Regions from separate parts of the Luteimicrobium sp. DT211 genome, predicted to be linked through region 1. Evidence: predicted binding sites of a transcription regulator. Region 1 holds the regulator's gene; each other region holds the start of a gene.

Region 1 (7,498 bases):
GTTCGCGCGCATGAAGCCGGGCGCGCTGTTCCTCAACCTGTCGCGCGGCTTCGTGATCGACACGGGCGCGCTGCGCGAGGCCATCCTGTCCGGCCACCTGGGCGGCGCGTCGATCGACGTGTTCCCGCACGAGCCCAAGCGCAAGGGCGACCCGTTCGAGTCCGACCTGCGCGGCCTGCCGAACGTGATCCTCACCCCGCACATCGGCGGCTCCACCGAGGAGGCCCAGGAGGCGATCGGCACGTTCGTGGCGAACAAGCTGCGTGACTACGTCGCGACCGGCTCGACCACGCTCTCCGTCAATCTGCCGAACCTCGCGCTCGAGCAGACGACCGGCGTGGCCCGCATCGCCCACCTGCACCGGAACACCCCCGGCGTGCTCGCGGCCGTCAACAACACGCTCGCCCAGCACGGCGTCAACATCGAGGGCCAGCTCCTCGCGACGCGCGGCGAGCTGGGCTACGTGGTCACCGACATCGGCTCCCCGCTGCCCGACGGCGTCACCGAGGCGCTCGCCGCGATGGACCAGACGGTCCGCCTCCGCGTCCTCGCCTGACACATCGCGCGGCCGTACGCGCATCGCGGCCGCACACAGCACGAGGGCGGCCGGTTCCGTCGCCGTCATGGCGACGGAACCGGCCGCCCTCGCTGCGTGTGCCGGGCGACCGCCCTCGGGCGGCCGCGGACCTCGTCAGCCGGACTTGCGCCGGAACTCGCGGCGGACCGGCCCCTGCGTCTCCGACCCGTGCACGGACCCGTGGTCACGGGCACCGTCCGACGCGCTCGTGTGCTGCGCGGCCTTCTTGCGGTCCAGCGCCTCGCGGAACTTGGCCTTGACCGCCTCGGCGTCCTGTTCGGACCCTTGTCCGGGGTCGCTCATCGTGCTCCTCCTCCGTCGGATCTCTCCAGCCTGCCGTGACGCGGACGTCCGCGCCACGGGAAATCGGTGTGCTACCCGCCGGCCGCCTCGGGTTCCGGCTGCTCGGCCGGCACGTCCCCCGTCCGCTCGCCGTGCTCTTCCCCGTCCGAGCCGCCGGACGCGTCGCGCCGCTCGCGGTCGACGCGGAGCGACGTGATGGCGGCCTCGAAGTCCTCGAGCGAGTCGAAGCCCTGGTAGACGCTCGCGAACCGCAGGTAGGCGACCTCGTCGAGCTCGCGCAGCGGTCCGAGGATCGCCAGCCCGATCTCGTAGGCGTCGAGCTCCGCCGAGCCCGAGCTGCGCAACGTCTCCTCGACCCGCTGCGCCAGGAGCGCGAGGTCGTCCTCCGAGACCGGTCGGCCCTGGCACGCCTTGCGCACCCCGCCGACGATCTTGTCGCGGCTGAACGGCTCCGTCGCCCCGGACCGCTTCACGACGGACAGGCTCGCCGTCTCGATCGTCGTGAATCGCCGGCCGCAGTGGGGGCACTGGCGTCTCCGCCTGATCGACTGACCGTCGTCGGACGTGCGCGAGTCGACGACACGCGAGTCGGGATGCCGACAGAAGGGGCAGTGCATGCGAGCTCCAAGGAGTGGGCCGGGGACGGTGCTCAACCTACTAGGTGCCGCACCCGCGCAGTGTCAGGGCCGGCCGCCACGACGCACCTGGCATCACGACGCCCCCGAATCATGCAGAGACGGGGACGGCCGCGTGAGCGACCGTCCCCGTCGGGACGCCCCCGTCCCCTGCGTGTGCCGCGACTCGCCGCGCGGTACACGGACGTGCCTGCCGCCGTGTAGGGCGACAACCGCACCTCTGACCCCCCAGCCATCAGGTGAGGTACGCCTAACTTAGGGGAACCTCATCTCTAAAGCAAGACGGGGCCCTCAGCCGCGGGACGCCGGGAGGAGCACCACCTCGCCCGCGCGGAGCCCCGCGCCGGCGAGGTGGTTGAGCCTCTCGATCTCGGCCACGACGTCCCGGAGATCCTCGCGCGGGTGCGCGACCGAGCGAGCCAGCACCCACAGCGACTCACCGGGCTCGACCACGTGACGCGTCACCTCGATGCCGGCGGACGGCGCGCCCGCGTGCGCGCTCCCGGTCGCCAGCACGCCGGCACCGGCGAGCAGAAAGGCCGCCACGCCGACGACGATCCGGCCGCGGCGAGTGAGGCGCAACGCGCCCGGGTGCGCCGCACCCGCCGGACGAGGCGCAGGGCGGTCGCGTCGCGGCGTGCGCGTCGCGCCACGACCCGCGGGGTCGACCTCGAAGGACCAGCTCACCGTCGCACTCATGCCACACCTCACCGCTCGTACGAACCTCTACCGCCCGACCGCTGCACCCCGCCGAGCCCCTCGGACCCTTCGAACAGGTGTACGTCGAACGTCTGTACGATTCATAGCACGGCACGCCGACAGATGTCGAGACACGCTCGAACACATGTTTGAAACTGCACGTCACGTGCCCTACGGTGGGCGTAACGGACAGGGAGCGTCGAGCAGGACGCACAGGCTCGCAAGGAGGACGGCATGGCCAGCGGCACCACCGGCACGACGCGCGGACCGGGCAAGGACGGCGACGGCACGCTCGCTACCGTCCGGTCCCTCACCGAGACCCCCACCGGCCCCGACGGCCTGACCCGACGGCAGCGCCTCGTCCTCGACACGATCCGCGCCTCGGTCGAGGACCGCGGGTACCCGCCGAGCATGCGCGAGATCGGCGAGGCGGTCGGGCTCACGAGCCCGTCGAGCGTGAAGCACCAGCTCACGGCGCTCGAGCGCAAGGGCTACCTACGGCGGGACCCGAACCGCCCGCGTGCGATCGAGGTCGTCCAGGCCGACGACTCCCGCGCGATCCCTCCGCTGACCCAGGACTCCGCGTTCGCCGTCGCCGAGGTCAGCGAGCTCCCTCAGACGCCCGCCTACGTGCCCGTCGTGGGCCGGATCGCCGCCGGCGGACCGATCCTGGCCGAGCAGGTCGTCGAGGACGTGTTCCCGCTCCCCCGTCAGCTCGTCGGCGAGGGCGAGCTGTTCCTCCTGCGGGTCGTGGGCGACTCGATGGTCGACGCAGCGATCTGCGACGGCGACTGGGTCGTCGTGCGCCGGCAGAACGTCGCGGAGAACGGGGAGATCGTCGCCGCGATGATCGACGGCGAGGCCACGGTCAAGACGTTCAAGCGCGCCGACGGCCACGTCTGGCTCGTCCCCCACAACGCGGCGTACGCCCCCATCCCGGGAGACGAGTCCCAGGTGCTCGGTCGCGTCGTCAGCGTGCTGCGCAGCATCTGACGCGGCGCGGCCCGCGGGCGGACCAGCTCGGCCAGCGGCGCCGGCTCGAACCGATGCCGGGCTCAGAGCCCGAACGTCTGCGCCGCGGCGCGCAGCGCGTCGGCGGAGGCACGGAGCCCTGCGCGCTCGTCGTCCGACATGGGCGTCGGGATCGCCTCCCGCACGCCGGTGCGGTCCACGACCGACGGGACCGACAGGCAGACGTCGCTGATGCCGTCGTAGTCCTGGAGCAGCGAGCTCACGGGCAGCACGGTGTGCTGGTCGTCGAGGACCGCCTCGACGATCCGGGTCGCCGCGAGGCCGATCGCATAGTTCGTGGCGCCCTTGCCGGCGATGATCTCGTACGCCGAGTGCACCACCTCGTGGTGCATCCGCTCGAGGTCGGTGTCCGTGAGGGGCCGCAGCCCGCCGACGCCAGGCCAGTCGCGCAGAGGGATCCCACCGATCGTGGCGGAGCTCCACAGCGGGATCTCCGAGTCGCCGTGCTCCCCCGCGATATAGGCATGGACGTTCTGCACCGCGACCCCGGCACGCTCGGCGACGAGAAAGCGCAGCCGGGAGGAGTCGAGCACGGTCCCCGAGCCGAAGAGCTGGTTCGCGGGCAGCCCCGAGTACCGCAGGGCGGCGTAGGTCACGACGTCCACCGGGTTGGTCACCATGAGGTATACGGCGTTCGGGGCGACGTCGAGCAGGCCGGGCAGGATCTTCCGGACGAGCGCGATCGTGTCACCGGCGAGGTCCATGCGGCTCTGACCCGGCTTCTGCTTGGCACCCGCCGTGACGACCACGACGTCGGAGCCGGCGCAGACCGCCACGTCGTCGGACCCCTCGACCGCCGCCTGCGGCATGAACTGGATGCCGTGCTGGAGGTCGAGGACCTCGGCGTCGACCTTGGGCTTGTTGACGTCGAGCAGCGCGACGGTCCTCGCAGCGCCCCGCATGAGCATCGCGTAGGCGGTCGTGGCCCCGACCGCGCCGGCGCCGACGATCGAGACCTTCGACGGCCGCCCCTCGGGCCGTCCGCCGGACAGGGCGGCGTTCTCGGGGTGCCCGCCGGTGATCCCGGGTGCTGCGCTCGGTGCCATCGTGCCGCCTCTCTCAGGGTGCTGCCGGGCACGGAAACGCCTCTGCCCGCCGCGACCAGACTAGGAGCGGAGCCGCTCCAGCGCAGCGGCAGCGACCGCCGGGTCCTGCGTCGGCCAGAAAGCAGGCATCGAGCGCTGGAGGAACGTGCCGTAGCGGGCGCGCGCGAGGCGCGAGTCGAGCACCGCGACCACGCCGCGGTCCGTCGTCGCCCGGACCAGCCGCCCGGCGCCCTGGGCGAGCAGCAGCGCGGCGTGCGTGGCGGAGACCTGCATGAACCCATTGCCCCCCGCGGCGTCGACGGCCTCGGAGCGGGCCGACCGCACCGGGTCGTCCGGCCGGGGGAACGGGATACGGTCGATCACCACGAGCGAGAGCGACGGGCCGGGCACGTCCACCCCCTGCCAGAGCGACAGCGTCCCGAACAGGCAGGTCGCCTCGTCCTCGGCGAACTCGCGGACGAGCGTGGGGAGCTGGTCGTCGCCCTGGCACAGCACGGGCAGGTCCACGCGGTCGCGCAACGCCTCCGCGGCTTGCTCGGCGGCTCGGCGGGACGAGAACAGCCCGAGCGTCCGCCCGCCCGCGGCCAGCACGAGCCGCTCGAGCTCGGCGAGCTGCTGCTCGCTCAGCTGCCGGCCGGGAGGGTCGAGGTGCCGCGCGACGTAGAGGATCCCCTGGCGCCGGTAGTCGAACGGGCTGCCCACGTCCAGGCCACGCCACGCGACGTCGTCGGCGACGAGGCCGAGGGACCGCGCCGCGGGCTCGAAGCTGCCGCCCAGCTCGAGTGTCGCCGACGTGAACACGCCGGTGCGCTCGGCGAGGAGCTGGCTGCGGATCAGGCCGGCCACGCCGAGCGGAGCCGCGTAGAGCGTCGAGACCGCCGGACCGGAACCGAAGTCGCCCGCCCGCGCGCACCAGACGACGTCGCGCCCGTCGGGGTCGGCGGCGAACCGTTCCGCGACCTCGAAGACGGCGAGCACCGCGGCCTGCGCCATCTTCATCCCCGAGCCCGACTCGCCCTTGGCCTGCGGGTCAGGCTTGAGCGCCGACTGCAGGGTCCGCAGCGCGTCACGCACCGCGGCCACGGCCAGCCGGGCGTCGTCGGGCAGGCCGTGGGGGTATCGCTCTGCCGGCAGCTGCGCAACGAGCGCGCCGAACGTCTGGGTGGCCGTGTCGAGCGCCTCGGTGGCCACGCCGCCGTGCCGTCGGGCGAGCCGGGCGGCGTGCTCGATCGCGGGGACGGAGAGCTCCACGGTCGCCTGTGCCGTGACCCGGTCCGCGAGCTCGTGCGCCTCGTCGACGACCAGCACGTCGTGCTCCGGCAGGGCGCCGGGCGAGCCGGAGGCCGCGACCCCCAGCATCGCGTGGTTGGTCACGACGACGTCGGCCTCGCGCGCGGCCTGGCGCGCGCGCTCGGGGAAGCACTGGGCGAGCAGCGGGCAGCGGGTCCCGAGGCACTCGAGCGCGGTCACGGAGACCTGCCGCCACGCCCGGTCGCTCACGCCGGGCACCAGCTCGTCGCGGTCGCCGCTGTCGGTCTCCTCGATCCAGGCTCGCGCGGCACGCACCTCGTCGGCGAGCGACCGGCCGCCGCGCCGGCCCCGCGCGCCCGACGGCGCCGCCGCCGCGTCCGCCCCGTCCACGGCGCCCGGGTGCTCGGCCGCGCCCGAGGGCTCGAGGTCGAACAGCGTCCCGCCCTCGTCCACGGGGTAGCCGCCCTCGACCTTGTGCCGGCACGCGTAGTTGTGCCAGCCCTTGAGCAGCGCGATCCGCGGCGTGCGCGGAAGGCGCGGCGCGAGCGCGTCGGCGACGAGCGGCAGGTCGCGCGTGAGCACCTGCCGCTGGAGCGCGAGCGTCGCGGTCGAGACCACGACGCGCTCGTCGGCCGTGACGGCGTGCTGCACCGCCGGCACGAGGTACCCGAGCGACTTGCCGGTCCCCGTCCCGGCCTGGACGAGGAGGTGCTCACCCGACCGGACGGCCGCCGCGACGGCCTGCGCCATGCCGCTCTGGCCCTCGCGCCGCGCGCCGCCGAGCGCGCCGACCGCGAGGTCGAGCAGCGCGTCCACCTCGGGGTCGGTCTCCGCCAGGGCCTCGGGCGACGCCGGGCGGGCGGGCTGGCGGGACGTCACGTCGGCAGGCACGGTCGGGGGCACCCCGAGAGTCTACGAGCGCCCACCGACCGCCCGGCCCTCGGCCCGCCGCCTGTGCACGGACCCCCGCGCGTCACCTGCTGGGGGTGACCGCCGCCGCGTCGACGCTCGCGGTTCGCAGCTCGGCGGCGAGCGCCGCGTCCACCCGCGCGCGCAGCGCGGTGCCGTCCGCGGTGTGCTCCTCGTGCTCGATCTGCCCGTCCGCGTGCACCCGGCTGACCAGGTCCCCGCGGTCGTACGGCACGACGACGTCGACCCGCTCCCCCGGCTGCGGGAGGGCCGCCGTGACGCGCTCGAGCAGGTGCTCGACGCCCTGGCCGGTGTGTGCCGAGACGAGCACGGCGTCGGCCTCGCGGCGGCGGACCCGCGCCACGACGTCCGGGTCGGCGGCGTCGGCCTTGTTGAGCACGACGATCTCGGGGACGTCGAGCGCGCCCGGCACGTCGGCCAGGACCTCGCGCACCGCGGCGATCTGCCCCTCGGGGTCCGGGTGGCTGGCGTCGACGACGTGCAGCAGCAGGTCGGCGTCCCCCGCCTCCTCGAGCGTCGACCGGAACGCCTCGACGAGCTGGTGCGGCAGGTGCCGCACGAACCCGACGGTGTCGGCGAGCGTGTACGTCCGGCCGTCGGGCGTGCGCGCCCGGCGTACGGTCGGGTCGAGCGTCGCGAACAGCGCGTTCTCGACGAGCACGCCCGCGCCCGTCAGCGCGTTGAGGAGCGAGGACTTGCCCGCATTCGTGTACCCGACGATCGCCACGGACGGCACGGCGTTCCGCTTGCGGGACGCACGCTTGGCGTCGCGGGCGGGAGCCATGGCGGCGATCTGGCGACGCAGCTTGGCCATCCGGCCGCGGATGCGGCGGCGGTCGAGCTCGATCTTCGTCTCGCCGGGCCCGCGCGAGCCCATGCCGGCACCGGCCGAGCCGACCTGGCCGCCCGCCTGCCGCGACATCGAGTCGCCCCAGCCGCGGAGGCGCGGGAGCAGGTACTCGAGCTGCGCGAGCTCGACCTGCGCCTTGCCCTCCTTGGACTTCGCGTGCTGGGCGAAGATGTCG
Region 2 (7,498 bases), on a different contig from region 1:
GCGTCGAAGACCTGCTTCTCCCCCATCGGCTCGATGGCGACGACCTCGTCCCACAGCAGGTCGTTGACGGCCATAATCTCGAGCTCCTCGGACTCGAGGACCGCGGCGATCCGGCCGAGACGCTGCCGCGAGGGCGCGTGCTTCCACAGCGTGCTGCCGCAGAACTGCGTGCCGATCGCTGCGGCGAACTCGCGATGCGTCATGCCGCGCTCGACGAGCAGGTCCTTGACGTCCTCCCACACCTGACGGGGCACGGTGTCGACGTTCGTGTTCGCCTGCTTGTCGCGGATGATCTCGAGCAGGCGCGCAGCTGACCCGCCGCGCTCCCCGTGCACGCTGATCTCCTGAAGGAACCGGCGTTGGTCGTCGATCCCTGACACGTCGAGGGTGTAGCCGGGCCGGTAGCTCGCTTTCGGGGTCGCGGTGCGGAGCCGGGTCGAGATCCCGAACCGGAGCAGGAGTCGGGACAGGTCGTCGACGAGTCGACGCGAGGTCGACGCGTAGTAGATCCGCCCACTCCGGCCGTTGGCGTTGACGGTCACCGACCCGTCGGTCGCCCAGATGTGACGAAGGAAGAGAGCGATCTGCTCCTTGGGTAGATGGAAGACGCCCTCGGGCACGAACTTCTCGTGACTCCGCAGCCCGAACAGTCCGAGATCATCGAGCCACTCGGCGATCGGGTTACGCCGACCGCGCGCCAGCCGGTACGGCGCCGGGAGGCGAAGCGTCGTCACGCGCGCGGCCGCATACTCGTCGCGGATCGGCGTGATCCCGAACGCCGCGGCAGCCTCGGTGACGATGGCGAGGTTCTTCTCGTCGATCGACGCGTACCGGAGCGGCTGGCGCTTGACGAACGACCCGTCGCCCAGCAGATGCGCGAGCATGATGACCTTGCGGTCGTCCCACTCGGCACGCCGCTCAGGACCCGGCACGTGGCGCGGCACCCCCACGCGCGATCCCACCTCGAGCTCGCCCAGCGCGGTCCAGCCGCCGTAGGTGAGGAACGGGTGGTTCGCGGTGGCCTCGACCTCCTTGCCGGACGCGAGCCGCACTCGGAACACCGGCTTCACGCCCGTCGGGAACACGTGCGTGAGGTGCCGGCGGACGTACTGGAGCCGGTCGTTGAGCGCCCACACGGGCACGTCGCGGGCACCGAGCGCGAACAGCTCGCCCATCGTGGTCTCGGCACCCGTGTCGGCTCGCAGGATCCTCGTATCCTCGGTGAGGCAGCCCGACTCACGAAGGTCGGACATGGCAGGCTTCTTGTCCTGCCGTTGCTCGGCGCCACGGTTGAGCTGCGAGATCGCGATGACCGGCACCTCGAGCTCCTTGGCGAGGAGCTTGAGGGCACGCGAGAACTCGGACACCTCCTGCTGCCGGGACTCGACGCGCTTGCCGGACGTCATGAGCTGCAGGTAGTCGATGACCACGAGCTTGAGGTTGTTCCGCTGCTTGAGCCGCCGGCACTTGGCGCGGATCTCGGTGAGCGTCATGTTCGGCGAGTCGTCGATGAACAGCGGCGCCTCGGAGATCTTGCCCATCGTGGCGGCAAGCTTCTGCCAGTCCTCGTCGCCGAGCTGACCGTTGCGGAGCTTCTGTAGGTGGATCCGCGCCTCGGCGGCGAGCAGGCGCATGGTGATCTCGTTGCGGCTCATCTCGAGCGAGAACACGACGGCGGCCTGGTTGTGCTTGATCGCGGCCGACCGCACGATGTCGATGCCGAGCGTCGAGTTGTGCGTCGGCACCATGGCCCGCGTCGCGAGGTACAGGTGGTCGGGGTCGTCGATCTCGACGCACCGCACCGGCACCGAGCCGATGGCCTCGACCGCGACCACGAGCCGCGCCGCGAACCGCCGCGACGGGCGCAGCTCCTTGTGCAGGATCCGCAGGTCGTCGCGCGCGAACACGTCGTCGTCGGCCTCGAACACCACGCTCGCGGCGCCCGTGTCCGCGACGGGCTCCGTCCGGTAGCCCAGCCCGACCACGAGCTCCCGCACGTCGCCCGCCACCGAGCCCGTGGCGAGGTCGAGGCTGACCGCGCCCGACCGCAGCACGTGGCCGGCGTCGTCGGCGACGCCCGCGAGGAGCTCACGGCGCTGCAGCTCGCTCGCACGCAGGTACTCGACGGGGACCCGGGAGAGCTCACCCCGGCCCACCGCAGAGCCGACGACCCGTGGCGGCGCGGCGAGCGCGACGTCCGGCAGGACGAGGGGCGCCGACGTGACGACGGCATGGTTCGCCCGGCGGTCGGGCGTGTCCGCGTGGACGGTCGCGGCGAGCTCCTCGGTGGTCCGCACCGTGCCCGCGAGGCCGGACGCCCGCCGCGAGTCCCGCGTCGACGTCGACCACTCGTGCAGCGCGTCCGCGACGACCTGCGTGCCGTCGTCGAACGTCACCCGGTAGCACGGCCGCCCGACGAGCACCTCGGTGGCCCGCACGACGCGCGTCGGGCGACCGTCTGCGGCGAGGAGCTCGTCCCCCACCTGGACCTCACCCATCGTGGTCCAGCCCGTCGGGGTGGGCAGCGGCGTGTCGAGCGCGAGCGCCTTGCCGATCGCGGGGCGCGCGGCGAGGACGATCATCTGCCCCGGGTGGAGGCCGTTGGTGAGCCGGTCGAGGTCGGCGAAGCCGGTCGGCACGCCGACCATGCCCTCGCCGCGGTGCCCCGCCGCCTCGATCTCGTCCACGGTCGGGCCGAGGATCTCCGAGAGCGGCACGTAGTCCTCGCTCGCCCTCCGCTCAGTGACGGCGTAGACCTCGGCCTGGGCGTTGTTGACGATGTCGTCGACGTCGCCGCCGTCGGCCGCGTACCCGAGCTGCACGATGCGCGTCCCCGCCTGGACCAGGCGGCGGAGCACGGCCCGCTCGCGGACGATCCGCGCGTAGTACCCCGCGTTCGCGGCGGTCGGTACGCGCGCGATGAGGTCGTGCAGGTACGGGGCGCCGCCGACCCGCTGGAGCTCGCCGCGCTTGGTGAGCTCGGCAACGACGGTGATCGCGTCAGCCGGCTCGCCACGCCCGTACAGGTCGAGGATCGCGTCGTAGATCGTCTCGTTCGCGGGGCGGTAGAAGTCCGTGCCGCGGATCTCCTCGACGACGTCGGCGATGGCGTCCTTCGAGATGAGCATCGAGCCCAGGACCGACTGCTCGGCCGCGACGTCCTGCGGGGGGGTGCGGTCGAAGCCTCCCCCGGGCGCCGCCTCCGGAGCGTCGTAACCTGCCTCGAGCTCGTCGATCGACATCCGCCCGGGTCCCCTCTCGTCCGTGCCTCACGGCCTGCGCTGGTACGAACACCTGTTCTACTCCGGCCCCCCGACACGAACCCGGAGGTCCTGCGTCCACGGTCCCGCCGCAGGAGCCTCCGCGACAGTAGGCGCACCGCGGACGACGCACAAACGCACCTGTGGACGCCGCTGTGGACAAGCTGGGGACAGTTGCCCGAGCGCTGTGCACAGGTCGTGGACAACGCTGTGGACAACATGCGTGTCGTTCGCGGCAAGGCTCCCGGAACGGCCGCGCGGCAACGGTTCGCTAGCCTGTGGAACTGTGGACGGAAATCTCTCGCGCGACACGCCGAGGCGCGCCGCCGAGAGCCCCGAGTCCCCCCGGACGCTCGACCGCCAGATCCTCGCCCTCGCCGTCCCGGCGCTCGGTGCGCTCGTCGCCGAGCCGCTCTTCGTCCTCGTCGACAGCGCTGTCGTCGGCCACCTCGGCACCGCCCAGCTCGCCGCGCTCTCGGTCGCCTCGACCCTGCTGACCACGCTGGTCGGCCTGTGCGTCTTCCTCGCCTACGCGACCACCGCGGCCGTGGCGCGCCGCCTCGGCGCCGGCCAGCGACGGCAGGCGCTCCAGTCCGGCGTCGACGGGCTGTGGCTCGCGGTCGGCCTGGGGATCGTGCTCGGCGCGCTCCTCGCCCTCGCGGCGCCCTGGGCGGCCCACACCCTCGGGGCCGCGGACGACGTCGCGCACTACGCCGCCGTCTACCTGCGCTGGTCCGCGTGCGGCCTCCCCGGGATGCTGGTCGTGCTGGCGTCGACCGGGGTGCTGCGCGGGCTCCAGGACACCCGCACCCCGCTGTGGGTGGCGTCCGGCGGCGCCGTCTTCAACGCCGGCCTCAACGTCGCGCTGGTCTACGGCGCCGGCCTCGGCATCGCCGGCTCGGGCATCGGGACTGCGGCGGCCCAGCTCGGCATGGCCGCCGTCCTGTGCGCGGCGGTGGTCCGCGGCGCCCGGCGCGAGCACGCCTCCCTCGTCCCGCACGCGGGCGGCATCTGGGCCAACGCCCGCGACGGGCTGCCCCTGTTCGTCCGCACGCTCTCGCTGCGGGCGGCCATCCTCGTGACCGTCTTCGTCGCGACCGCCCTCGGCGAGGTCGCGCTGGCCGGGTACCAGGTCGTCAACTCCGTGTGGGGCTTCGCCGCCTTCGCGCTCGACGCCCTCGCCATCGCGGCGCAGGCCCTCGTCGGTCACGGGCTCGGCGCGGGCGACGTCGCCACGACCCGCCGCATCCTGCGCCGCACCCTGCAGTGGGGCGTCGGGGCGGGCGCGCTGCTCGGCGTGGTCATCGCTGCCGGCGGCTGGTGGTTCGCCCTGCTGTTCACGCAGGACCCCGACGTGCGCGCGGCCGTCGCGGTGGGGATGGCGGTCTGCGGGCTGCTCCTGCCGATGGCCGGGTGGGTGTTCGTGCTCGACGGCGTCCTCATCGGCGCCGGCGACGGCCGCTACCTCGCCTGGGCGGGAGTCGCGACGTTCGTCGTCTACGTGCCGGTCGCGCTCGCCGTCCGCGCCTGGGCGCCCGACGGCGCAGCCGGGCTCGCGTGGTTGTGGCTCGCCTTCGCGGGGGTCTTCATGGCGGCGCGGGCGCTGACCACGGGCTGGCGTGCCCGCGGCACGCGCTGGATGCGCACCGGCGCCTGACCCGGACCTGGCGCCGCCGGGGACGACGAAGGCCCGACCCCACGACGCGAGTCGTGGGGTCGGGCCTCGTCAGCGGTGTCCGAGCGCGAGGCTCAGGCGGCCACCACGGTGACCGTGACGGTCGCCGACACCTCGGGGTGCAGGCGGACCGACACCGTGTAGGTGCCCGTGGACTTGATCGGCTGCCCGATCTCGACCTTGCGCTTGTCGAACGCCGGGAAGCCGGAGGCCTTCGCGGCGTCCACGATGTCGGCCGTGGTCACGGCGCCGAACAGGCGGCCCGACTGACCGGACTTCGCGGAGACGACGACGGGCTTCGACTGCAGCGAGTCGCGGATCGCCTTGGCGTCGTCGAGCGACGCGATCTCGCGGGCCTTGCGAGCCTTGCGGATCGCGGCGACCTGCGACTCGGCGCCCTTGGACCACGCGGTCGCGAGACCGCGGGGCACCAGGTAGTTGCGGGCGTACCCGTCCTTGACGTCGACGACGTCGCCGGGCTCGCCGAGGCCGGTGACCTCGTGCGTGAGGATCAGCTTTGCCATGGTTCTGTCCTTCCCTGTCCGGCCGTCAGCGCGCGGTCGACGTGTAGGGCAGGAGCGCCATCTCGCGCGCGTTCTTCACGGCGCGGGCGATCTGGCGCTGCTCCTGCACGGAGACGCCGGTCACGCGGCGCGCGCGGATCTTGCCGCGGTCCGAGATGAACTTGCGGAGGAGAGCGACGTCCTTGTAGTCGACGGTCTCGACCTTGGCGGTCTTCAGCGGGTTGGACTTCTTCTTCGGCTTGCGCACCACAGGCTTCGCCATGGTGTTGCTCCTTCGTTTACTCCTCGGACCGTCCGTGCCGGGCCGCCGTCGGATGGACGGGGCGGGCGCGGGGGCCGAGGTTGTCGTATGGGGGGTGCGGTGGGACTAGAAGGGCGGCTCGTCCGAGAACGACGAGCTCGACGACGCAGGGCCCGCGGTCGCCCACGGGTCTTCCTGCTGCGCCCCACCGGAGCTGGATCCGAAACCGCCGGACGACTGGCCGCCACCGCCGAAGCCGCCACCACCGCCGCCACTGCGCTGCGCGCGCGTGACCTTGGCCGTGGCGTAGCGCAGGGACGGACCGATCTCGTCCACCTGCAGCTCGACGACGGTGCGCTTCTCGCCCTCACGCGTCTCGTAGGAACGCTGGACCAGCCGGCCGGAGGCGATCACGCGGGTGCCCTTGGTGAGGGACTCCGCGATGTTCTCCGCGGCCTCCCGCCAGATCGAGCAGCGCATGAACAGCGTCTCGCCGTCCTTCCACTCGTTCGACTGGCGGTCGAAGGTGCGCGGCGTGGACGCCACGGTGAAGTTGGCGACCGCGGCGCCCGACGGCGTGAACCGCAGCTCGGGGTCACCCGTGAGGTTGCCGATCACCGTGATGATGGTCTCGCCTGCCATGCCTGCTCCTTCGGTCGGTCGTTCCCGTTGCGGCGATGGTGCCAGGTGTCGCCCACATCCGCGAGGGTGTGGTGCGCCCGGCCGTCACCGCGCGAGAGCGTGAGTGCTCGTCGGTCTCGGTTCCGGACTCAGTTGGCGTCGGTGCGCAGGACCTTCGTCCGCAGGACGACCTCGTTGAGGCCGAGCTGACGGTCGAGCTCCTTGGCGGTGGCCGGCGTCGCGGTGAAGTCGACGACGGCGTAGATGCCCTCGGACTTCTTCTGGATCTCGTAGGAGAGCCGGCGACGACCCCAGATGTCGACCTTGTCGACAGAACCGCCGTCGGTCGTGACGACCGAGAGGTACTTGTCGAGCGACGGAGCAACGGTGCGCTCCTCGACGTCGGGGTCGAGGATGATCATCAGTTCGTACTGACGCATGTGTGAACCCACCTCCTGTGGTCTTGACGGTCACGGTCCTTCCGTGACAGGAGGGTCTGCGTCTGCCGTGCACGACGCCGGACCGGCGGCCCGGCGCACCCCCACCGGGTGGTGGGCGCACGGCAACGCTCCAGGGTACCGGGGGGCGCCGCCAGATCGGAAATCCGGCGGCGCCTCCACCGGTCAGCCGCCGTTGCTGCCGGTGCCGTTCCCGTTGCCGTTCCCGTTCCCGTTCCCGTTGCCGGGGACGGTCGGCGTCGACGTGGGGGTGCTGCCCCCGCCGTCGCCGCCGCCCGCGCCCGCGCCGTTCGACACGACGATCGTCACCGTCGAGCCCTGGTCCACCGTGGAGCCCTCGCCCGGCTGGACACGGATCACCGTGCCCTTGGGCTGGTCGCTCCACTCCTCCTGGACCCGCGGGACGAGGCCGGCCGAGCTCACGGCCGCCTGCGCTGCGGCGGACGACTGCCCGACGAGCCCGCCCGGGACCTGCGCCGTCTGCTTGGGCTCCGGTCCACGAGAGACGACGAGCATGACCGTCGTGCCCGGGTTCACGGTCGAGCCCTCGCCCGGCGTGACGCTGATGACCGTGTCGACGGGCGCGGTGTCGGAGTACTGCTTGGTCGCGGTGACCTTGAGCCCGGCCGCGCGCAGCTGCATCCGGGCCGCCGCGACGTTCTGGCCGACCAGCCCGCCGGGCACCTGCGTGCCCTGGTCCTGCGTGGGCTCGTCCGTGG
Region 3 (7,498 bases), on a different contig from region 1:
CGTCTACGCGGACCTGTCCGCGGACGCCGCGTTCGGGGCCGTGTCGCGACTCGACCGGGACGAGATGCTCGCCCTGTTCGCGGAGCGCGGCGGGGACCCAGACCGGCCCGGCAAGCGCGACGCCCTCGACCCGCTCCTGTGGCGGCGCGAGCGTCCCGGCGAGCCCGCGTGGGACGGCGGAGACCTCGGGGCCGGCCGACCCGGCTGGCACATCGAGTGCGCGCTCATCGGCGCCCACGGGCTCGGGCCCGGCTTCGACGTCCAGGGCGGTGGGATCGACCTGCTGTTCCCGCACCACGAGATGTCCAGCTCGCACCTGCGCGTCCTGCCGGACGACCTCTTCGACGCGACCGGCGCCGACGCCGCCGAGGCGCCCGGGACGGACGCCGTGCCCGCCGGCCGGCGCGCGGCGCGCGTCAACCTGCACGCCGCCCTGCTCGCGTACGAGGGCGAGAAGATGAGCAAGTCCCGCGGGAACCTCGTCTTCGTCTCCGCGCTCCGGCGCGCCGGGGTCGACCCCATGGCCATCCGCCTCGCGATCCTCGCCCACCACTACCGCACCCCGTGGGAGTGGACCGACGCTGACCTGGTCGAGGCCGGGCGGCGTCTGGACCGCTGGCGGTCCGCGCTCTCCGGCAACGGGGGCCCGTCCGCCGACGCGGCGCTCGCCGCCGTCCGCGCCGCGCTCGCCGACGACCTCGACGCACCGCGCGCGCTCGGCGCCGTCGACGCCTGGGCCGACCGGGCGCTCGCGGCCGGCGCGAGCGACGAGGACGGGTGGCACGAGGGCGCGCCCGGCGTCGTCGGCCGCGCCGTGGACGCGCTGCTCGGCGTGCGCCTGTGACGGGAGATGCCTCCGAGCCGGGCGACCGCTACGAGCTGAGCGACGACCCCGCGCGCGTCGACGTCGACGCCGTCTGGGACTTCCTGTCCACCGACGCGTACTGGGGCCGGTGGCGCACCCGCGCCGACGTCGAGGCCCAGCTCGCCGGCGCGTGGCGGGTCGTCGGCGCCTACGGCCCGGACGGTCGCCAGGTCGGCTTCGCCCGCGCGGTGTCCGACGGCGCCGGGTTCGCCTACCTCGCCGACGTCTACGTCGACCCGGCCCACCGCGGCCACCGGCTGGGGCACCGCCTCGTGGAGACCATGATCGACGGCGGCCCCGGCACCGACTTCCGCTGGGTGCTGTTCACGCGCGACGCCCACAGGCTGTACGCGTCGCACGGCTTCGAGGATCCCGGGCCGTCGGCGATGGTGCGTCCCGCACGCGGCGCCCAGGCCACGCCGGTCGTCTGAGCGGTCGAGCTCGCGGGAGCGCGGGGTCGGGTCGGGCCCGGCGTCCGAGCAGGCTGGCCGCTGTCAACGGCGTCGGGTGATCAGGATGCCGTCCCGGCTCTTGATGCCGACAGTCGGTACGGCGACGGTTGCGTCGCGCTGCGTCACGGCAGGTCACCGCAGCGTCGCGGACGACGGCCTGCACGCCCTGGGCGCGTGGGTCATCGCTGTCGCGCTGCGTCGCGGACGACGTTGTCGATGACGGCGCCCGACGGCGTCAGCCTCAGCAGTGCGTCGAGGTAGGCCGGCTCGTGGTGCCATGCGGCGAGACGAACGGTGATGGCTGGCGCGACTGCACTCAGAACGGTGGCGGGCCTTCGTCGGGATCGGCGCCGGGCGCTCGCGCGCCATCGCCGGTGCCGTTGGCTCGGACGGGCGGGTTCGTGGTCGCCGGCGCCGTGGCGTGCGTCCGCCCGGTGGGCGAGATCCAGGTCACGGTCCCGGGCGGGGCGCCGGGGTCGGCACTCAGGGTGGGCCACCAGGCGGTCTCGTGCTTGAGGCGGTGATGGTGCCGGCACAGGTGCACGAGGTTGTCGGCGCTGGTGGTGCCGCTGTCGGTGTACGCGACGAGGTGGTCGACGTCGCAGGCCGTGGCGCGCCGCCCGCACCCGGGGAACCGGCAGGTTCCGTCGCGGACCGCGAGGTGGCGGCGCAGGTCGGCGGGGACCGCGTAGGACTCGCGCCCCACGTCGAGCACGGCCCCGGTGTGCGGGTGAACGAGGATCCGCGTGAACGACGGCGCGGACGCCGCGAGGGTGCGGGCTGTGTCGGGGTCGATCGGCCCGTAGCCCGCGAGCTCGCCCGGCTCGTCGCCCCGGCCGAGGAGCGTCAGCACGGGCACCGTGACCGCGACCCGCGGCGTGAGCGACCGTGCCAGCGCCGCGAGCCGTGCGGCGTCGTCGGCCGGCGTGTCGGTGTCCTCGACCGACGCAGCCTCGACGCATGCGGCAGCAGCGGGATCTGCGTTCCGTCCGATCCTTTCAGCGGCGACGGGGTTCGCGGCGACGACATCGAGGGCGCGCGCGACCGGTGCCTCCGGGCCGTCGAGGAGGAGCCCGGCGAGCACGTCGGCGCGCAGCTGGTCGTGCGTGCGCTGCTCGTCGGGTGTCGCGAGGGTCGAGGTGGCGTGGTCGATGCGGTCCATGATCGCCTCGGCCGTGACGGCGGGGAGGAACGCGGTGAGCCAGCTCATGCCGTCCGCGGCGCGGTCGAGCCGCACACGCCGCTCCGTGGCGGCGCGTCGGTGCCTCACCTGCACGGACTCGGGCTGGACGCGCTCGCGGGCGCGGCGCAGACGGCGGGCGAGGCCGGTCGGCGTCGTCGAGCTCGCGCGGGCCAGGCCGGCAGCCTCGACGGCGTGGGCGGCCTCGGGGTCGAGGCCCGCCGTGTGCTCGACCATCACCTGGGCGTGGCGGTAGGAGACGGACCCCTTCCCGAGCGCCGCCAGCGTCGTGGGCAGGTCGTGGACGAGGGTGCGAGCGTCCTCGACCATGGCCCGCGCCGTCGTCTCCGGGAGCAGGAGGGCGGTGGCGGGGTCCGCCACGAACGCGCGCTCGGCGAGGTCCTCCCGCGCCGAGAGCTCGGGACCCTTCGCCGCGGCCGAGGCGGGGTAGAGGAGGGCGGCCTCGGCGGCGGGAACCTGGCGACGGGCGGAGTCGATCAGCACCGTCCGGTACGCCGTCAGCCGCCGGATCGCGGCCTCCACCTCGAGAATCGTGTCGATCGCCTCGCCGAGGCGCGCGACCTCCCTCAGCTCCGTCTCCCGCTCGGCGCTCGCGGCAACGGGCACCGCGAGGTCCGCGTGCTCGGTCGCCGCCGTCGTCGTCATGCCACCAAGTCAACATCGAGCCACTGACACTCGCTCGAACATGTGTTCGAACCGGGTGGGAGGTCAGAGGCCACCCGCAAGCACGATCGGGCTACCCAGCAGCATGAGGAGACCTCGGGCCGAGAATGAACGCGGGCGGCGCGGTGTCAGAGGGCGCGGTGGTAGTGCACGACCGGCAGCGGGGTGAAACCCTGCCGACTCGTAGAGTGCACGCGCCGACACGTGGCCGTCGTCGCCACCGGTCCAGACGTTCGCCGGGCGGAGCTCGCGCAGGGTGAGGGTCACATCGTGCACGCTAGGCGGCGGGGGACGCTGGCCCCAGCTCTTTGACGGCCTACCTCAGCCGTTGCGGCCGTCGTCGCGCCGGCGCAGGTACCGCTCGAACTCGCGCGCGATCGCCTCGCCGGACGCCTCGGGCAGCTCCGCGGTGTCCTTGGCCTCCTCGAGCTGGCGCACGTACTCGGCGATCTCGGGGTCCTCGGCGGCGAGCTCGTCGACGCCGGTCTGCCACGCGACCGCGTCCTCGGGGAGGTCGCCGAGCGGCACCGGCTCCGACAGCAGGTCCTCGACCCGCGACAGGATCGCGAGCGTCGCCTTCGGGGACGGCGGCTGCCCGACGTAGTGCGGCACCGCGGCCCACAAGGACACCGACGCGCAGCCGTGCTCGGCCGCGGCGTGCTGCAGCACGCCCACGATGCCGGTCGGCCCCTCGTACGCGGTGGGCTCGACGTCGAGCACGGCCTGCAGCCCCACCGACTCGCTGGTGGCCGTGAGCGGGATGGGGCGCGTGTGCGGGACGTCCGCGAGGAGCGCCCCGAGGGTCACGACCGTCTCAACGTCGTGCTCGTCTGCGTGGCGCAGGAGCTCGCGGCAGTACGACCGCCACCGCATCGACGGCTCGATCCCGCGCACCAGGAGGACCGTCCGCCCGCTCGTCGGCAGGGTCGCGGTCCACACGGTCGTCGTCGGCCACTCGATGGTCCGCCGCCCGTCCTCCCCGAGGGTGACCTGCGGCCGGTTGACCTGGAAGTCGTGGTACTCCTCGGGGTCCAGCCGGGCGACCTCCACCGCGCCCCACACCTCCTGCAGGTGCTCGATCGCCGCGGTCGCGGCCCCGCCGGCGTCGTTCCAGCCCTCGAACGCGGCGAGCAGCACGGCGCGCCCGGGGCGAGGGGCGGAGGGCGCAGGCTGGGGATCGCTCATCGGTCCAGCCTACGGGGGTGCGCGGGTCCCGGGAGGGCCCCCGGCGTCCGCCGCCCGCGAACGAGCCCCGGCGTCCACAGCCCCGAGGCCCCGCCGCCCGCCCCCCCTACGATGAGGCGGTGAGCGAACAGTCCCTCCCGAGCCCCCTGACCGCGACCACCCCCGCCACCGTCGACGACGGCGCCGCGGCCCCCGCAGGCGGGCAGACGCCCGCCGCGGTGCTCTGGGACCTGGACGGGACGCTCGTCAACACCGAGCCCTACTGGATGACGGCGGAGACCGAGCTCGTGGCCGAGCACGGACTGACGTGGACGTACCAGGACGGGCTCGGTCTCGTGGGGCGCCCCCTGCTCGAGTCCGCCGGGCTCATCGCCGCCCACGGCGTCCCGCTCCCTCCCGAGGAGATCGTCGAGCGGCTCGTCGGCCGGATGGTCGAGCACCTGCGCGACGCCGTCCCGTGGCAGCCCGGCGCCCGCGAGCTCCTCGACGCCCTGCGTGAGGCCCGGATCCCGTGCGCCCTGGTCACGATGTCCTACCGCGTGCTCGCCGAGGCCGTCGTCGACGCCGTCCCGGAGGGCACGTTCCAGGTGGTCGTCTGCGGAGACGAGGTCACCCACGGCAAGCCGCACCCCGAGCCCTACCTGCGCGCCGCCGAGCAGCTCGGTGTCGACCCCGCCGCGTGCGTCGCCGTCGAGGACTCCCGGCCCGGCATCGCGTCGGCGCTCGCGTCGGGGGCGCGCACCGTCGGCGTCCAGGTCGTCGTCCCCGTCGAGCCAGCGCCCGGCCTCACCCGCATCGCGTCCCTCGAGCAGCTCGACGTCGACCGCGTGCGCCGGGTCGCCTCGGGCGAGACGTTCGACCTTCTCGACGCCGCGCCGCGCTGACCCGGACGGGCTGCGCTCACACCTCCGGCGCCACGCCGAGCGTCCGCAGCGACGCCTCGACGGGGTACGCCGGGGGAGTGCCGTCGAACTCCGGGCACACCGCCTGGTGCGCGCACCACCCGCACAGCGCCGATCTCCGCGGCGGGAAGTGCCCGGCCCGCGCCATCGACTCGATGCCCGACCACAGCGTCCGCACGCGCCGCTCGGTGTTCTCGAGCGCCACCTCGCTCGGCTCCGAGCGCAGCACCTGCCCGTCGCCCAGATACACGAGCTGCAGCATCCGCGGCACCGTGCCCGTCTCGCGCCACAGCACCAGGGCGTAGAACCGCATCTGGAACTCCGCCGAGCCTCCGTACCCCGGCCGTGGCGACCGCCCCGTCTTGTAGTCGACCACCCGCACCTCGCCCGACGGCGCCACGTCCAACCGGTCCACGATCCCGCGCAGCTGCGGCCCGCCCTCCAGCTGGTGCCGCACCGCGAGCTCGCGCGAGCGCGGCTCCAACCGGTTCGGGTCCTCCAGCCGGAAGTAGGTGCCCAGCAGGTCGCCGGCCCTCCCGAGCCACGGCTCCAGCGCCGCCGCGTCCTCCACCAGGTCCGCGTACTCCGGCCGCGCCTCCTGCAGCGCCGACCACTCCGGCCCCAGCAGCGACCGCGCGTGCTCCACCGTCCGCGCCCCCGCAGGCGCGTCGAACAGCCGCTCCAGCACCGCGTGCACCAGCGTGCCCCGCGCCGCCGCCTCGCTCGGCGGCTCCGGCAGCCGGTCCACCACCCGGAACCGGAACAGCAGCGGGCACTGCATGAAGTCGTTCGCCCGCGACGGCGACAAGCCGGGCACCCGCACCTCGGCCGCACCCGGCCCGCCCTCCGCCCCCGGCGCGCCCGAGGTCACGTCCGGGGTCGCCATCGTCGTCCCGGTCCCGTCCGTCGTCCTGTCAGTCACAGTGTCGATCCCAGCCACGCCCGCGACCCTAGCGCCGCCCGCCCACCACTCCGCCGGCCCTCCACAGCCCTGCCGTCACCAGACGCCTTCCCCAGGCACCGCCGCTGCCCAGCAGGCGCCCAGCACCGCCCACTACGCTGACCAGGTGAGTCAGACCCCCGCCCCCCGCGGGCGCCGCCCGCGCCGCACCTCCTCCGGCTGGGTCATCGGTCGACTCGCCGGTGCGCCCGTCGTCGTCACGCCCTCGTGGTTCATCGCCGCCGCCGTCCTCACCGTGCTCTTCGCCCCCACCGTGCGCGTCGTCGCGCCCGACCTCGGCATCGGCACCTACGTCATCGCGCTCGCGTTCGTGCTGCTCCTCTTCCTCTCCGTGTTCCTCCACGAGGCCGCGCACGCCCTCGTCGCGCGCGCCCGGGGCCACGAGGTGCACGAGCTCGCCCTCACCCTCTGGGGCGGCCACACCGCCTACGGCGGCGGCGGCGGCCCCCTCGACGCGTTCCTCGTCGCCGTCGTCGGACCCGTCACCAACCTCGTCCTCGCCGGCGCCTTCTGGGCAGCCTTCCAGCCCGTCCGCCACGACGCCTCCATCGCCGGCCTCCTGCTCTACGCCGGCGCGTTCTCCAACGCGTTCGTCGGGATCTTCAACCTGCTGCCCGGCCTGCCCCTCGACGGCGGCCAGATGCTCGAGTCCGCCGTCTGGGGCGGCACCGGCAGCCGCGAGAAGGGCACCGTCGCCGCCGGCTGGGTCGGGCGCGTCGTGGCGCTCGCGGTCATCGCGTGGGTCGTCGCCGTCCCGCTCGGCCGGGGAGAGCAGCCGTCGCTCACCACCGTGATCTGGGGGGTCCTGATCGGTGGTTTCCTGTGGCAGGGCGCGTCGTCGGCGGTGGCGTCGGGCAAGGCACGCGCGGCCGTCGCCCACCTGCGGGCGGCCGACCTCATGCTGCCCGTCCGGCTCGTCTACGACACGGGTACCGTCGCCGACGCACGGGCCGTCAGCCTGCCCCACCACGCGCTCGTCGTCGTGGACCGGGCGGGGACCGCGGTGGGCGCGATCGACCCCCAGGCGCTCGCCTCCGTCCCGGACGCCGCCGCGGCCGCGACGCCCGTCAGCGCGGTGGCCCAGACGCTCGACCGTGACGCCGTCGTCGACGTCGACACCGCCGGGGGCGACCTCGTCGGCACGGTCGCCGAGGCCGCGCCGCGCGCCCCCGTGCTGGCGGTCACCCACCAGGGGTCCGTCGTCGGCCTGCTGCCGGTCCAGACCGTGGTCGAGGCCGTCCGGCTCGCCAACAGCAAGCAGGCCTGACC

Evidence for each region. Region 1 encodes LexA, which represses DNA repair genes until DNA is damaged. Its sites were predicted from a motif close to TCGAACANNTGTTCGA; they were not measured.
Region 2: the regulator LexA is predicted to act here: its motif matches at 3,287-3,302, upstream of ACLQ14_RS01035 (replicative DNA helicase).
Region 3: the regulator LexA is predicted to act here: its motif matches at 3,198-3,213, upstream of ACLQ14_RS04695 (DUF222 domain-containing protein).

The regions. Positions count from the first base shown of each region.
Region 1 is NZ_JBNCMC010000007.1:46,913-54,410, reverse strand. It holds gene serA (phosphoglycerate dehydrogenase) at 1-556, shown strand, start outside; gene ACLQ14_RS15565 (DUF5302 domain-containing protein) at 692-880, opposite strand; gene nrdR (transcriptional regulator NrdR) at 952-1,497, opposite strand; gene ACLQ14_RS15555 (LysM peptidoglycan-binding domain-containing protein) at 1,807-2,061, opposite strand; gene lexA (transcriptional repressor LexA) at 2,449-3,207, shown strand; gene ACLQ14_RS15545 (L-lactate dehydrogenase) at 3,270-4,292, opposite strand; gene ACLQ14_RS15540 (ATP-dependent DNA helicase) at 4,353-6,446, opposite strand; gene hflX (GTPase HflX) at 6,517-7,498, opposite strand, start outside.
Region 2 is NZ_JBNCMC010000001.1:221,064-228,561, reverse strand. It holds gene ACLQ14_RS01035 (replicative DNA helicase) at 1-3,242, opposite strand, end outside; gene ACLQ14_RS01030 (MATE family efflux transporter) at 3,547-4,917, shown strand; gene rplI (50S ribosomal protein L9) at 5,010-5,459, opposite strand; gene rpsR (30S ribosomal protein S18) at 5,485-5,721, opposite strand; gene ACLQ14_RS01015 (single-stranded DNA-binding protein) at 5,827-6,342, opposite strand; gene rpsF (30S ribosomal protein S6) at 6,471-6,761, opposite strand; gene ACLQ14_RS01005 (transglycosylase domain-containing protein) at 6,945-7,498, opposite strand, start outside.
Region 3 is NZ_JBNCMC010000002.1:109,928-117,425, forward strand. It holds gene mshC (cysteine--1-D-myo-inosityl 2-amino-2-deoxy-alpha-D-glucopyranoside ligase) at 1-844, shown strand, start outside; gene ACLQ14_RS04690 (GNAT family N-acetyltransferase) at 841-1,296, shown strand; gene ACLQ14_RS04695 (DUF222 domain-containing protein) at 1,634-3,163, opposite strand; gene ACLQ14_RS04700 (PAC2 family protein) at 3,503-4,366, opposite strand; gene ACLQ14_RS04705 (HAD family hydrolase) at 4,486-5,250, shown strand; gene ACLQ14_RS04710 (RecB family exonuclease) at 5,267-6,154, opposite strand; gene ACLQ14_RS04715 (site-2 protease family protein) at 6,336-7,496, shown strand.